3 regions of the Paucilactobacillus nenjiangensis genome follow, and region 2 is predicted to be linked to each of the others. Evidence: predicted binding sites of a transcription regulator. Region 2 holds the regulator's gene; each other region holds the start of a gene.
The links. Region 2 encodes CtsR, which represses protease genes until heat stress. Its sites were predicted from a motif close to TTGGTCAAAAAAGGTCAAANA; they were not measured.
Positions count from the first base shown of each region.

Region 1 (4,496 bases), 1.0 Mb from region 2:
GGTCGCAGATGATGGTGGGTCTTCTGGCGTTTTGAGAAACTACATTAACGTGGTTCCACCAGGGGACATCCGCAACGTTTTGGTATCAATGTCAGATATGCCTCAATTGACGTTAGATATTTTTCAATATCGATTTGATAGTTCAGATTCGTTTTTTGCCGGCCACGCGATTGGTAATTTAATTATTGCGGCACTGGCGGAAATGAAGTCCGGGGTGTTTGAAGCGGTTCAAGAATTGTCAAAAATGATGCACGTGAATGGACACGTCTACCCTGCGGCCAATGAACCATTGGTGTTGAACGCTGAGTTTATGGATGGTAGTTTTGTTGCGGGAGAATCCGAAATTACGGCAGCGCACAATAAGATTAAGCGCGTCTGGGTCACCCCTTCTGATGATAGTGATGGACATAGTGCTGAAGCTGTCGAAGAAGTGATTGATGCAATTATGAATGCAGATCAGATTGTGATTGGACCGGGTAGTTTATTTACTAGTATCTTACCCAACTTAATGATTGAGAATGTCGGAAAGGCAGTGTGTGAAACACAGGCCGAAGTAATTTATATTTGCAATATTATGACTCAATTGGGCGAAACTGATGCAATGACGGATGCAGACCATGTCCGCATTTTGAATCGTCATTTGGGCCAAAACTTCGTCAATACGATTTTAGTGAATACCACGGAGGTCCCTGAAGATTACATGGATTATCATAAGTGGAATGAACTATCGAAACAGGTTCAACACGACTTTCAGGGTCTGCGAGAACAAAATGTCCGTGTAATTTCTAATGATTTTCTTCGATTAGAAGATAATGGTGCCTTTCATGACAGTAAGATGGTTGTCGCTGAATTAATGAATCGGCTGCATGCGGTTAAAAATTGTAGCTAAGTAGGAGGTGACAAAATGTCATACGCTAGTGAAGTGAAAAAAGAATTAACTGGCTTAGAAGTCCATTTGAACAATGCTAAAGCAGAATTGATGGCGTTGATTAGAATGAACGGCTCGTTAAATATTGCCAATCACAAATTGGTATTGAATATCCAAACTGAAAATCCAGCAATTGCTCGACGTATTTATCAATTGCTGAAAGATTTTTATCACGCTGAAAGTGAATTAGTGGTTCGGCGTAAAATGAAATTGAAAAAAAATAATCTCTATATTGTCCGACTTCGAAATGATGCTGAGAGTGTTTTGGACGACTTAGGGATTTTACAAGGCTTACAAATTAAAGAACAAGTTCCCGTTGAGATGCTGTCTGATGAAGGAATGGTACGTTCTTATTTACGTGGTGCATTCTTGGCAGGTGGATCGGTCAATAATCCAGAAACATCACGTTATCATCTGGAGGTTTATTCATTATATGAAGAACATAACAACATGTTGGTTGATATGATGAATGAATTTGGCTTAAATGCGCGTTCGACACCGCGGAGAAGTGGTTACATTGTTTATTTGAAAGAGGCAGAAAAAATTGCTGATTTCTTATCTTTAATTGGTGCCACGAACGCAATGTTGAAATTTGAAGATATTCGAATCGTCCGCGACATGCGCAACTCCGTGAATCGACTGGTTAATTGTGAAACAGCAAATATGGACAAAATTGCCACTGCTTCGAACCAACAGATTGAAAATATTAAATTAATTGATTCAAAAGTAGGTCTTGGCAGTTTGCCAGTTAAATTGCGCGAAATTGCAGAGACTCGTTTAGCAAATGAAGAAGTCAGTTTAAAAGAACTAGGGGAATTGATTCCGAGTGGGGCTATCTCTAAATCTGGAGTAAATCATCGACTGCGTAAGCTGAATGCCTATGCAGAACAATTACGCCAGGATGGTTTAGCGGGATAAAAATGACTTGTAGAACCAATTCTAAAAATATTTGTACAAAAAAAGGCTGTGATACAAAACGTTAGTTTTGTCACAGCCTTTAAATTACAATTTTATTTTGCGTCTTTGTTTGACATGATACCATCTAACAGACCATAGTCTACTGCTTCTTGAGCACTGAGATAGTGGTCACGTTCGGTGTCTTCTTGAACACGTTCAAAAGGTTGTCCCGAATTGTCAGCTAAAATCTGGTTCAATTGCTTACGAGTCTTTAAAATCTCGGTTGCAGCAATTTCGATTTCAGTCTGTTGACCTTGAGCACCACCGGATGGTTGGTGAATCATAACTTGAGAGTGTGGTAAACCGAATCGTTTACCTTTTGCACCTGAAGATACTAAGACACTGGCCATTGAAGCTGCCATACCAATTACGATGGTTTGAACGTCAGATTTGATGAAGTTCATTGTATCGTAAATAGCGAGTCCTGAGCTAACTACACCACCTGGAGAGTTAATATATAGGTAAATGTCTTTGGTTGAGTCTTGGGCGTCTAAGAAGAGTAATTGGGCAACAATTGAGTTGGCCATGTCATCTTCAATGGGGCCGGATAACATAATAATGCGATCTTTTAATAGTCGTGAGTAAATGTCATAGGCGCGTTCACCACGAGATGATTGTTCAATAACTGTAGGTACTAAGTTCATAAAAGTTTTCCTCCTTTTAGCACTTAAAGATTGTGTTTGCTAAACGTGTAAAGACAGTTTACCGCATAGGTCAAAAAAGGTCAAATAGTTTATCTTGGCAGAAAAAAAGCTTAGTCATCAAGCTGTTGACTAAGCCATTCGAGTTCCGATGCCGCACTTTTTTGATCGAGTTCTTTACGATCATCTTCAATCAATTGTTCTTGTGTGGTCTCGGTCTTTTTTGTATTATCCATAATTAATTCCCCCAAAGTATTTAAAATTTCATTTACTTATTATGAGTAATGCTAGTATATGATTAATTGGTCTAACTGTCAAATAGTATTTTAAGTCTTTAATAACCCTTAATAATTGTTCTTAATTTAAAATTGGTATAGATAGAATGACTGAAGGATTCTGGAAAACTATTGATTTTATTCGGCAATATGACTATAATTGTAATGTTGATTAATAAAACGATGAAATTAAGGAGGCAATTATCATGCGCAAAGCACATCCACATGGAGTACAAGGACGCCGTCCAGTAGCTTCTCAATACAAACAAGCACAAAAAGCCAAGAAGGCTGAAGATATTCGTGCCTGGGCTAAACAAAAGCCAGAAGCTGCTAAGTAAAGCAACCTAACATCACTGAATAGTGGTGTTTTTTTGTATCATGATTGTTTTTTTGTCAGATTGTAATATAATGATAGATAAATACATATTAGGAGATGTTGTTATGTCACGAAAAATCGGTGTTATTGGAATGGGAAACGTTGGTTCGACAGCCGCACATTACATAGTTGCAAATGGGTTCGCAGATGATTTGGTTTTAATTGATATTAATGAAAAGAAGGTTGAAGCAGATGCATTAGATTTCCAAGATGCAATGCCAAACTTGCCATATCATACCAATATTGTTGTTAACGATTATTCTGCTTTAAAAGATGCAGATGTTATTATTTCTGCTTTGGGTAACATTAAGTTACAAGATAATGCAAATGATGATCGGTTTGCTGAATTGCCATTTACTCGCGTGCAAGTTCGAGATGTCGCTGCTAAAATCAAAGCTGCCGGATTTAATGGAATTATTGTTGCAATTACCAACCCTGTTGATGTGATTACTTCAATTTATCAAGAAGTGACTGAATTACCAAAGAACCATGTCATCGGTACAGGAACGTTACTAGATTCTGCACGGATGAAACGGTCAGTGGCTGAAGAATTGAATATTGATCCTCGTTCAGTTGTTGGCTATAACCTTGGTGAACATGGTAATTCTCAATTTACAGCTTGGTCAACGGTACGTGTCTTAGGTCACCATATTACTGAACTTGCTAAAGATCGTGGTCTTGATTTGGAAGCTATTGATAAAGAATCTAAATTGGGTGGACACAAAGTCTTCCATGGTAAGAAGTATACCAACTATGGTGTTGCTACAGCGGCAGTTCTATTAGCTAATACGGTGTTGAATGACGCCTTAACTGAGTTGCCAGTTTCTAATTATCGCGAAGAATATGGCACTTATCTCTCATATCCAGCCATTGTTGGACGTGATGGAGTTGTTGAACAAATCCAACTTGATTTAACTCAAGAAGAATTAGACAAACTTCAAATTTCAGCTGATTATATCAAAACAAAGTATGCTGAAAGTAAATAAAATAGTGTAAACAAAAACCCCGGAATGAAAATTCCGAGGTTTTATTTTTTGAATTTAAATAAAAATTGATTTGTATACGAAGACTGCTAAGATACCGGCCAAGATTGGAGCAACAACCGGAACCCAAGAATAGTCCCAATGAGAATCACCCTTATTTTTAATTGGATATAATGCGTGAACTAATCGAGGACCAAGATCACGAACAGGATTCAAGGCTGGACCAGTTGCACCACCCATGGAAATAACAAGAGTTGCAACTAAGAAACCAACTGAGAAGTTCGCTAAAGCAATATTTTGTTCAAAGGCGATATTTTTGGTCATTGCCAATGCACC
Region 1 is NZ_CP043939.1:1,740,711-1,745,206, reverse strand. It holds gene F0161_RS09000 (gluconeogenesis factor YvcK family protein) at 1-889, shown strand, start outside; gene whiA (DNA-binding protein WhiA) at 905-1,846, shown strand; gene clpP (ATP-dependent Clp endopeptidase proteolytic subunit ClpP) at 1,939-2,529, opposite strand; gene F0161_RS11745 (hypothetical protein) at 2,640-2,762, opposite strand; gene F0161_RS11740 (hypothetical protein) at 3,008-3,139, shown strand; gene F0161_RS08985 (L-lactate dehydrogenase) at 3,243-4,163, shown strand; gene F0161_RS08980 (MIP/aquaporin family protein) at 4,218-4,496, opposite strand, start outside.
Region 1: the regulator CtsR is predicted to act here: its motif matches at 2,596-2,616, upstream of clpP (ATP-dependent Clp endopeptidase proteolytic subunit ClpP).

Region 2 (4,496 bases):
TGATTCAATTATTGCTAGTGTTTCTGATATGACCAAGGTAATGAAACAATCTCAAGTTGACACAGCGCAATTAAAAACTGACATGGCAAGCATGAAGACTGCAATGGGAACGTTGCAAAGTTTAGCTCCATTGTTGGATCAAATCTCATCAGCTAAGTCGCAAATTGCATCATTGCAAAGCCAATTGACAATGGTTTCAGGAATGGTTAAGTCGAAAGATCAAGTTAGCTCTGATCAGACGGCCGCAACTTCGACACAAGCCACATTAGATGCAGAAATTGCCAAATTGAAAGCGTCTGGTGCTGACACTACAGCCTTAGAAGCTGCTTCGGCTGCTAATTCTACGGCAAATAAAAAACTTGGAACTGATGCTACAATAAACGCAAATGCATTTAATTTAGTTAAAACTCAATCAACAACAGCTTTACAAAAGTTCAGTGATCAATTAAGTGGCGCAACATTGACTACGGATGATGCTAATCAGATGTTAGCTCAAGTTCAAAAGATTATGACTGAAGCTGATACATTATTTAATGAAACTGATCCACTGTTGAGTGATACTACAATTAATAATTTAAATTCAGTCGCCGGTAGTACACAGACATTGAAAGAGAGCCTATCGCATGTCAATACTGTGATTGATAGTAATTTGGACTTATTAATTGATGGTTCATCACAACTTTCTGATGGTAATTCTCAATTAAATGATAGTTCACCAACTCTTGTCAGTGGAATTGAACAATTATTTGATGGCGTAGCCAATAAGATTATTCCTGGTGCAAATCAATTAGTAGCCAACAATGCCAAATTAAATTCAGGAGCTCAACAAGTTGCTGACGGTAATAAGACATTATCAGCTTCTGCTCCAACTTTAATTGCTGGTGTTGGACAATTATTATCTGGTGCATTGCAAATCAATGATGGTGGTTCACAATTGACTGCTGCAAGTCCACAACTTCGTTCAGGTACTGGTCAGATTGTTGATTCAACTGATCAAGCAGCTAGTGGCTCAAAACAATTGGCTGATGGTTCACATCAAGTTCAAGATGGTTTGGTCACCGCTGGAAATGGTACTAACAAGTTGAATACTGCACTTCAAGATGGTGTTAGCCAATTAACACCAGTTAGTGATTCATCTAAGAACACAAATCATTTTGCTACTCCAGTAACTACAAAAGACATTAATAGTGATACACAAGATTTGAAGAATACCTTTGCACCATTAGTATTAGCACTTGTGCTATTCCTAAGTGCGGTGGTAACCCAATTAGGTCTCTTTACACCTAAACAACGTAAGATTAGCTTATTACAAGAACCATTACTCGCAATTGGTGTAACGGCAGTTGTTCAAGCAATCATTGCAGATGCCTTAATCGGTATTTTAGGTGTGACTGTTTCAAACTGGGTTGGTTTAACACTCTTTACCTTGTTAACTTCAATCTTCTTCACCTTGATTTGCATGTTGCTTTATCATATCTTTGGCCGTGTCGGCGTACTGTTCGCAGTATTGTTGTCACTCCTTCAAGTGATTATCACTGGTCAAGTATTCCCAAACGCTATGCTTTCAGAGTTCTATCAAGCAGTTGGAAATATCTTACCAATGACTCATGCAATTCACGGTTTCGAAAATCTAATCAATGGCGGTGACTACAGCGTCTGGTTAGCAATCGCATTCTTAACAGTCTTTACTGCTATTCTCGGTGGTATCGCATATCTTGTTGATATGATGTTAAGTAAGCGTGATACAAATGATGCATCAGAAGAATAAGTAGTGAAATAAGTCGGTTTGCGACTGAGTATAGTTTAGAATTATGGATATAAGTGTTCTTCTTATGTTCATGATTCATAACTAGACGGAAGACGTAGACTTATTGAACACAATTCAATAAGTATGCTGACTGATGTAACGCTACTTAAATACAAAAATAGTTGGACCGAATAAAATCGGTTCAACTATTTTTTATCTATCTGAATGTGTGCAAATTTAGTCAGTGACTATTGTGTTTGATATATTTTCGATAAACATCGGTTATTTTAGGCTAAATCATTTGCAATTATGAATTTTGTTTGTATAATATTAGTCAACATTAGTCAAAGATACAGGAGGTTAGTTATGGAAGGCCAAAATATCTCAGATGTGATTGAGAACTATTTAAAAAATATTTTGTCCGATTCTGAGCACGTAGAAATCAGACGTTCAGAAGTTGCTGACCTGTTTGATGTAGTGCCATCTCAAATTAATTACGTTATTAAAACCCGGTTCACCATTCAAAATGGTTATCTCGTTGAAAGCAAACGAGGTGGCGGTGGCTATATTCGGATTGAAAAAGTTAACTTAATGGATGATGTTGCTGTGTTGAACACGTTAATTCAGGTCATTGGAGACGAAATCAATGAGCGGGATGCAGTTTCGATAATTCAAACATTGTATGATGAAGATGTGATTACACGTCGTGAAGCCGATTTAATGGCTGTGATGGTATCGAAGCAAACGTTAGCGTTTGACAATCGTCAAGTGGGGGATACACTTCGAGCACACGTTCTGATTTCATTATTGAACAGATTGCGTTACGAAAGTTAAGAAAGAGGGGAATTGTTATGGATAACTTATTTACACCAAGCGCCAAAAACGTACTTACTTTGGCTCAAGAACAGGCCAAACATTTCAAACATCAAGCTGTAGGTACGGAACATTTACTGCTAGCTTTGAGTATTGAACAAAATGGAATTGCTAGCAAAGTGTTGCAACAATTCTCAGTTGGTGAAGATGATATTCGCGAAGAAATTGAACGCTTCACTGGTTACGGGACTTTAACCGGCGCAGATAAGGATAGTTATTTACCATATTCTCCTAAAGCCAAAGAAATTCTCGCAGTCGCTGGAGAAGAAGCTAAACGCTTGGGCGCTTTGAAAATTGGTACTGAACACCTACTTCTTGCCTTATTATCAGATGAAAGTATTCTATCATCTCGCATTTTACTCAACTTAGATGTTGATTTAAATCAAGCACATCGCATTGTAATGCGTCGTCTCGGAGTTTCTGACGCACCTAAACGTCGCCAGGCTAACAAGCAAAAATCACCACAAGCTGAAGGGACACCAACTTTAGACTCACTAGCTCGTGATTTAACTCAGAGTGCTCGTGAAGATAAAATGGATCCCGTGGTGGGTCGTGAAAAAGAAGTACGTCGGGTGGTTCAAATTTTGAGCCGTCGGACGAAGAATAACCCAGTATTAATTGGTGAACCCGGAGTTGGTAAAACTGCGATTGCTGAAGGATTAGCTCAACGGATTATTAGTGGGGATGTTCCTGGTGATTTAGCTCAGAAACGTTTAATGATGCTCGATATGGGCTCATTAGTTGCTGGCACTAAGTACCGTGGTGAATTCGAAGATCGTTTGAAGAAAGTGATTGATGAAATTTATCGTGATGGAAATGTCATTTTATTCATTGATGAATTGCATACCTTAATTGGTGCCGGTGGCGCTGAAGGTGCTATCGATGCTTCCAATATTTTGAAACCCGCTTTGGCTCGTGGAGAACTTCAAACAATCGGTGCGACAACGTTAGATGAATATCAAAAGTATATTGAATCAGATGCTGCCTTAGAACGTCGTTTTGCAACCGTTCAAGTTGCTGAACCAACTGAAGACGAAGCCGTTCAAATTTTGACTGGTTTAAAGGATCGTTACGAGGACCATCACCATGTAGAAATTACTGATGATGCGATTGAACAATCTGTTACCTTGTCATCACGTTACATCAGTGACCGTTTCTTACCAGATAAGGCCATTGATTTGATGGATGAAGCTTCAGCTAAAGTTCGAATTGATGCGCAAGACAAACCATCAAAACAAACGAAGGCTACTGAAAAAATAGAAAAACTTGGTGTTCAAAGGGAAGAAGCTATCGAAGATCAAAACTTCGATTTGGCTGCTGAATTACGCCAAGAAGAACTCAAATTAAAGGCCAAGCTCGACAAACAAGCTGCCCCAGTTGAAGATAGTCATGCGAAGTATGATTTGAAAGTTACTGGTGAAGATGTTGCTGAAGTTGTTGCTGAATGGACAGGAATTCCACTGACACAATTACAAAAGAGTGAAAGTGACCGCCTCGTCAACTTGGAAAGCATTTTGCATAAGCGGGTTATCGGTCAGGGTGAAGCAGTTTCTGCCGTGTCACGAGCAATTCGTCGTTCAAGCAGTGGCCTGAAAGATCCTAACCGTCCAATTGGTTCATTTATGTTCCTTGGACCTACTGGGGTTGGTAAAACTGAATTAGCTAAGACTTTGGCTGAATCAGTCTTTGACTCAGAAGACAGCATGATTCGGGTCGATATGTCTGAATACATGGAAAAATACAGTACCAGCCGTTTGATTGGTGCTGCACCAGGTTATGTGGGCTATGATGAAGGTGGACAATTAACTGAAAAAGTTCGCCAACATCCATACTCAGTTGTGCTTTTAGATGAAGCTGAAAAAGCCCATCCAGATGT
Region 2 is NZ_CP043939.1:691,738-696,233, forward strand. It holds gene F0161_RS03500 (YhgE/Pip domain-containing protein) at 1-1,768, shown strand, start outside; gene F0161_RS03505 (CtsR family transcriptional regulator) at 2,114-2,581, shown strand; gene F0161_RS03510 (ATP-dependent Clp protease ATP-binding subunit) at 2,599-4,496, shown strand, end outside.

Region 3 (4,496 bases), 300 kb from region 2:
TAGTCGTTGTGGTTGATCAAGACGGCGAGGAACAAGTGACTGAAGTCAAAAATAATGTGGCAATTATCAAAGATGTTGAAAATGACCGTGTATTAGGTTTTAATTTCTTGAATGTCAGCCAAATATTGGGTGAGATCGAAGTTAATGGTCAAGTATTTTTAACACCAGAACAAGTGGAAAAATTAAATCAAGTTTTGCGTGATAACGAGATTACTGCAGAACTTGAATTTGATGATAGTCCTAAGTTCGTTGTTGGCCACGTTGAATCTCTTGAAGAACATCCAAATTCTGATCACTTGCATATTACTAAAACCAGAGTTGATAACAATCAAGAAGTGCAGATTGTTTCAGGCTCACCTAATATTGCTAATGATATTAGAGTTGTAGTGGCTAAAGTTGGAGCAATGATGCCAAGTGGATTAATCATTTTCCCAGGCGAATTGCGCGGTGTGGCAAGCAATGGTATGATTTGTTCAGGTCGTGAGTTAGAAATTAAAAACGCACCACAGAAACCAGGTGCATTGATTTTACCAAATGACTTCCAAGAAGTGGGACAACCATTTGATTTTAAGTTGGGCGATCTACTATTTCAGTAGGCGCTTTTTTCTTGTAATGAGGTGAAATGAAGATGACAGACAAATATGATGGGCCATCTTTTTCAAGAGCTAATCATGAAAACAAAAATTCAGAAACTGGCTATGAAACAAAGTCGGGTGATTTTTTGAGCACTTATGTACCGCCCGTAATGAAAAAAGAAAAATTCAAAAACAAAACTAATTTTAGAATGCTCGAAAGACGTTTATACAAACGCCCAGAAGATTATTACATTGTGGTTGATGATGAATCAACTGATTCAAAAGTAACATCGGCACGTGAAGAATCGGCAACAAATGTTAAAGAAACCGTTAAACGTGATAACAAACAGGCCCTAGGACACTCATTAAGCGATATTCTAGAGACTGAGAACCAGGCTCAAAAAAAGTTAAAAATATTTAATCAGAATAATTAAAGTCTTTTGAAAGAGGGAACTCGGGATGGATAAGAACACAGTATATTACTTTGTAGGGATTAAAGGCTCAGGCATGAGCGCACTTGCATTGGTACTTCATGACAAAGGGTATCAAGTAGAAGGGTCAGATATTGATCAATATACTTTTACTCAACGTGGCTTGGAACAAGCCGGTATTAAAATTTATCCTTTTGATCCAAAAAATTTGCATGAAGGACAAACTGTGATTGCTGGGAACGCCTTTCCTGCAACACATCCTGAAATTTTACAAGCCAAAAGTTTAGGCTTAAAAACATATCGTTATCACGAATTTTTAGCTCAACTAATTGAAGGCTATACAAGTATTGGTGTCGCTGGTGCGCATGGTAAAACCAGCACATCTGGTCTATTAGCACATGTCTTAAGTGGTGTTGCACCAACGAGTTATTTGGTTGGAGACGGTAGTGGTAAAGGCCGTCCTGACGCACGCTTCTTCGTGTTTGAAGCTGATGAATATCGTCGCCATTTTGCCGAATATCGTCCAGATTATGCTATTATGACGAACGTCGATTTTGATCATCCCGATTATTATAGTGGTATTGAAGACGTCTTTGATGCATTCGAAGGCTTTGCTGGTCATGTTAAAAAAGGAATCTTTGCATGGGGTGAGGATGAACATTTACGTAAATTAAAAGTTGATGTACCTGTTTATTATTACGGTACTGAAGAAAATGATGACATCCGTGCGACTAATATCAAACGCTCAACTAACGGTTCAACCTTTGATGTGTACTACCGTGATGAATTCTTAGGTAATTTTGCAATTTCATTATTCGGTCAACACAATATTTTGAACAGTTTGGCCGTGATTGGTGTTGCTCATTTTGAAGATATTGATTTAGATGAAATTAAGGAAGAATTGCTTTCATTCCAAGGGGTTAAACGTCGCTTTAGTGAACGTGATGTTGCGGATATGGTGATCATTGATGACTATGCCCATCATCCATCTGAAATTCAAGCAACATTGGATGCAGCCCGTCAAAAATATCCAGACAAAGAAATTGTGGCAGTTTTCCAACCACATACGTATACCCGAACATTGGCATTGTTAGATGATTTTGCGGCCAGCTTGAATTTAGCTGATAAAGTTTACTTAACTGATATTTTTGGCTCCGTTCGCGAAGACGCTGGTAAAGTCTCTAGTGCTGATTTAGGTGCAAAAATTACCAAAGGTGGAGAAATCCTCAAATTGGATAATATGTCACCATTATTAGACTTCCATAATGACGTAGTGGTCTTTATGGGGGCAGGCGATGTGCAAAAGTATGAACGTGCTTATGAAGAATTACTCAGCAATATTACACCTAAAAATAATTAATCATTAAGAAAATATTAAGATGAGATTTTCACGTAAATAGTGAGTCTCATTTTTTTATTTGACCAATGTTGATGTATAAGCCTGTAGTGAGATTGTTAGCTTTTTGATTATGGATTAATTCGGAATAAATTACTTGATTAAAACAGTGGCGTTAGCTAAGATGTTCATTACAGAAGAAAAAATAATTTGTAATTTTAAAGGAGAAGTGAGATAGATGAACAACCCTAACGGTGATTATTCTGATTCAAGGCGGGTGGTAAATGCCGACGCCGGATTAAATCGATTTATGACGAAAATGTACGGACACATGGCACTGTCAGTCTTGGTTTCAGCAGTGACTGCCTTTATCTGTTCGTTCTACACCAGTAGCATTACCACATATTTAGCACAACATGGTGCGATGATGTGGTTGCTATTCTTGGTTCCAGTTGGACTTTCAATGGGAATCAGCTTTAAGGCAACGCGCAATTATGCAGCTAGCTTTACGATGCTGATGGCAATGGCGATAATTTACGGATTTATATTCTCGATTATCAGTCTGGCATATACTAGTGCCAACATCGCTGCAGCCTTCTTATCAGCTTCGGCAGTCTTTATCTCAATGACGGCTTATGGTGCTGTTACAAAACGGGACTTAACCAAATTTGGAACACATGCGCGTGCCGCATTGATTGCATTAATTATCGCTAGTGTGATTAACTTGTTCCTACAAAGTCCAGCAATCACTTATATCTTTTCGTACATTGCAGTTATCATCTTTACCGTTTTAACTGCTTACGATACACAAAATATGAAACGGATGTATCTACAATATGGGTCACAAGTTTCAGTTGGTGGGTTAGCCGTGATGGGTGCCTTACAACTATACTTAGACTTCATTAACATCTTTATCAGCTTGCTCCAAATCTTTGGAATGGGTGGCAGTCGCGACTAATAATTAGATTTCAAACAAAAAAGCAGCCAGATGACTGCTTTTTTTGTTACAATTGATAGTAGATTAAGTTAAAGTCGGGAGAAAATAATGTCAAAAAAAGTATTACTAATTGATGGAAATAGCGTCGCCTTTCGTGCATTTTTTGCGCTGTTTCAACAGGTGGATAAATTTGTAAATCAAGATGGTCTCCATACCGGAGCGATTTTTGGGTTCAATAAAATGTTAGATATTGTGTTAGATGAGGTTAAACCTGACTATGCGCTGGTTGCTTTTGATGCTGGGAAAACTACCTTTAGAACTGAAATGTTTTCAGATTATAAGGGTGGCCGTTCAAAGACACCATCAGAACTGTCTGAACAAATGCCGTACATTAAGAAGTTAGTTCAAGCCCATGGGATTGCGACATATGAACTGCCTAACTACGAAGCCGACGACATTATTGGTACTTTAGCTAAAGAGGCTGGTACCACCGGCTTTTCAACTACGATTGTTACCGGTGATCGTGATTTAACGCAATTGTCGACTGACAATGTGACGGTCTCGGTCACTAAAAAGGGTGTGACTGAGGTTGAAAATTACGATCCAGCTCACGTGATGGAAAAATATGAACTTACACCTGGCCAAATTATCGACATGAAGGGCTTGATGGGCGATACTTCAGATAACTATCCTGGAGTAACTAAAGTCGGTGAAAAGACCGCTATCAAGCTCTTGAAACAATATGGTACTATTGAGGGTATCTATGACCATATTGATGAATTTAAAGCCAGCAAGATGAAAGAACATTTGATTGATGATAAGGATTTAGCTTATCAAGCAAAAAAATTGGCCACAATCAATCAAGATGCACCCTTGGAAATTAAGTTAGCCGATATTGAATTTAAGGGAATTCAAACAGAAGATTTAATCCAACTGTATCAGCAATTAAATTTTAAATCATACCTAGCCAAATTAGATGGCGAACAAACGACGCTCGATTTAGATCCTGAAATTAGTGCGATTGAGTTCACGGTCTTAACTCAGGACAATTTAAGTGAAGTGGCACAATTTGATGATGAAATCACGTTGTACGTAGAGATGCCAGACAGTAATTATCATACCTCTGACTTTGCTGGCTTTGTCATCGGCAATCAAGGCAAGTGGTATGTCAGTCGTGACATCGAGCTACTACAATCTACAGTATTAAAAGCTATTTT
Region 3 is NZ_CP043939.1:988,223-992,718, forward strand. It holds gene ytpR (YtpR family tRNA-binding protein) at 1-596, shown strand, start outside; gene F0161_RS05030 (hypothetical protein) at 629-1,009, shown strand; gene murC (UDP-N-acetylmuramate--L-alanine ligase) at 1,035-2,366, shown strand; gene F0161_RS05040 (Bax inhibitor-1/YccA family protein) at 2,581-3,300, shown strand; gene polA (DNA polymerase I) at 3,388-4,496, shown strand, end outside.
Region 3: the regulator CtsR is predicted to act here: its motif matches at 2,422-2,442, upstream of F0161_RS05040 (Bax inhibitor-1/YccA family protein).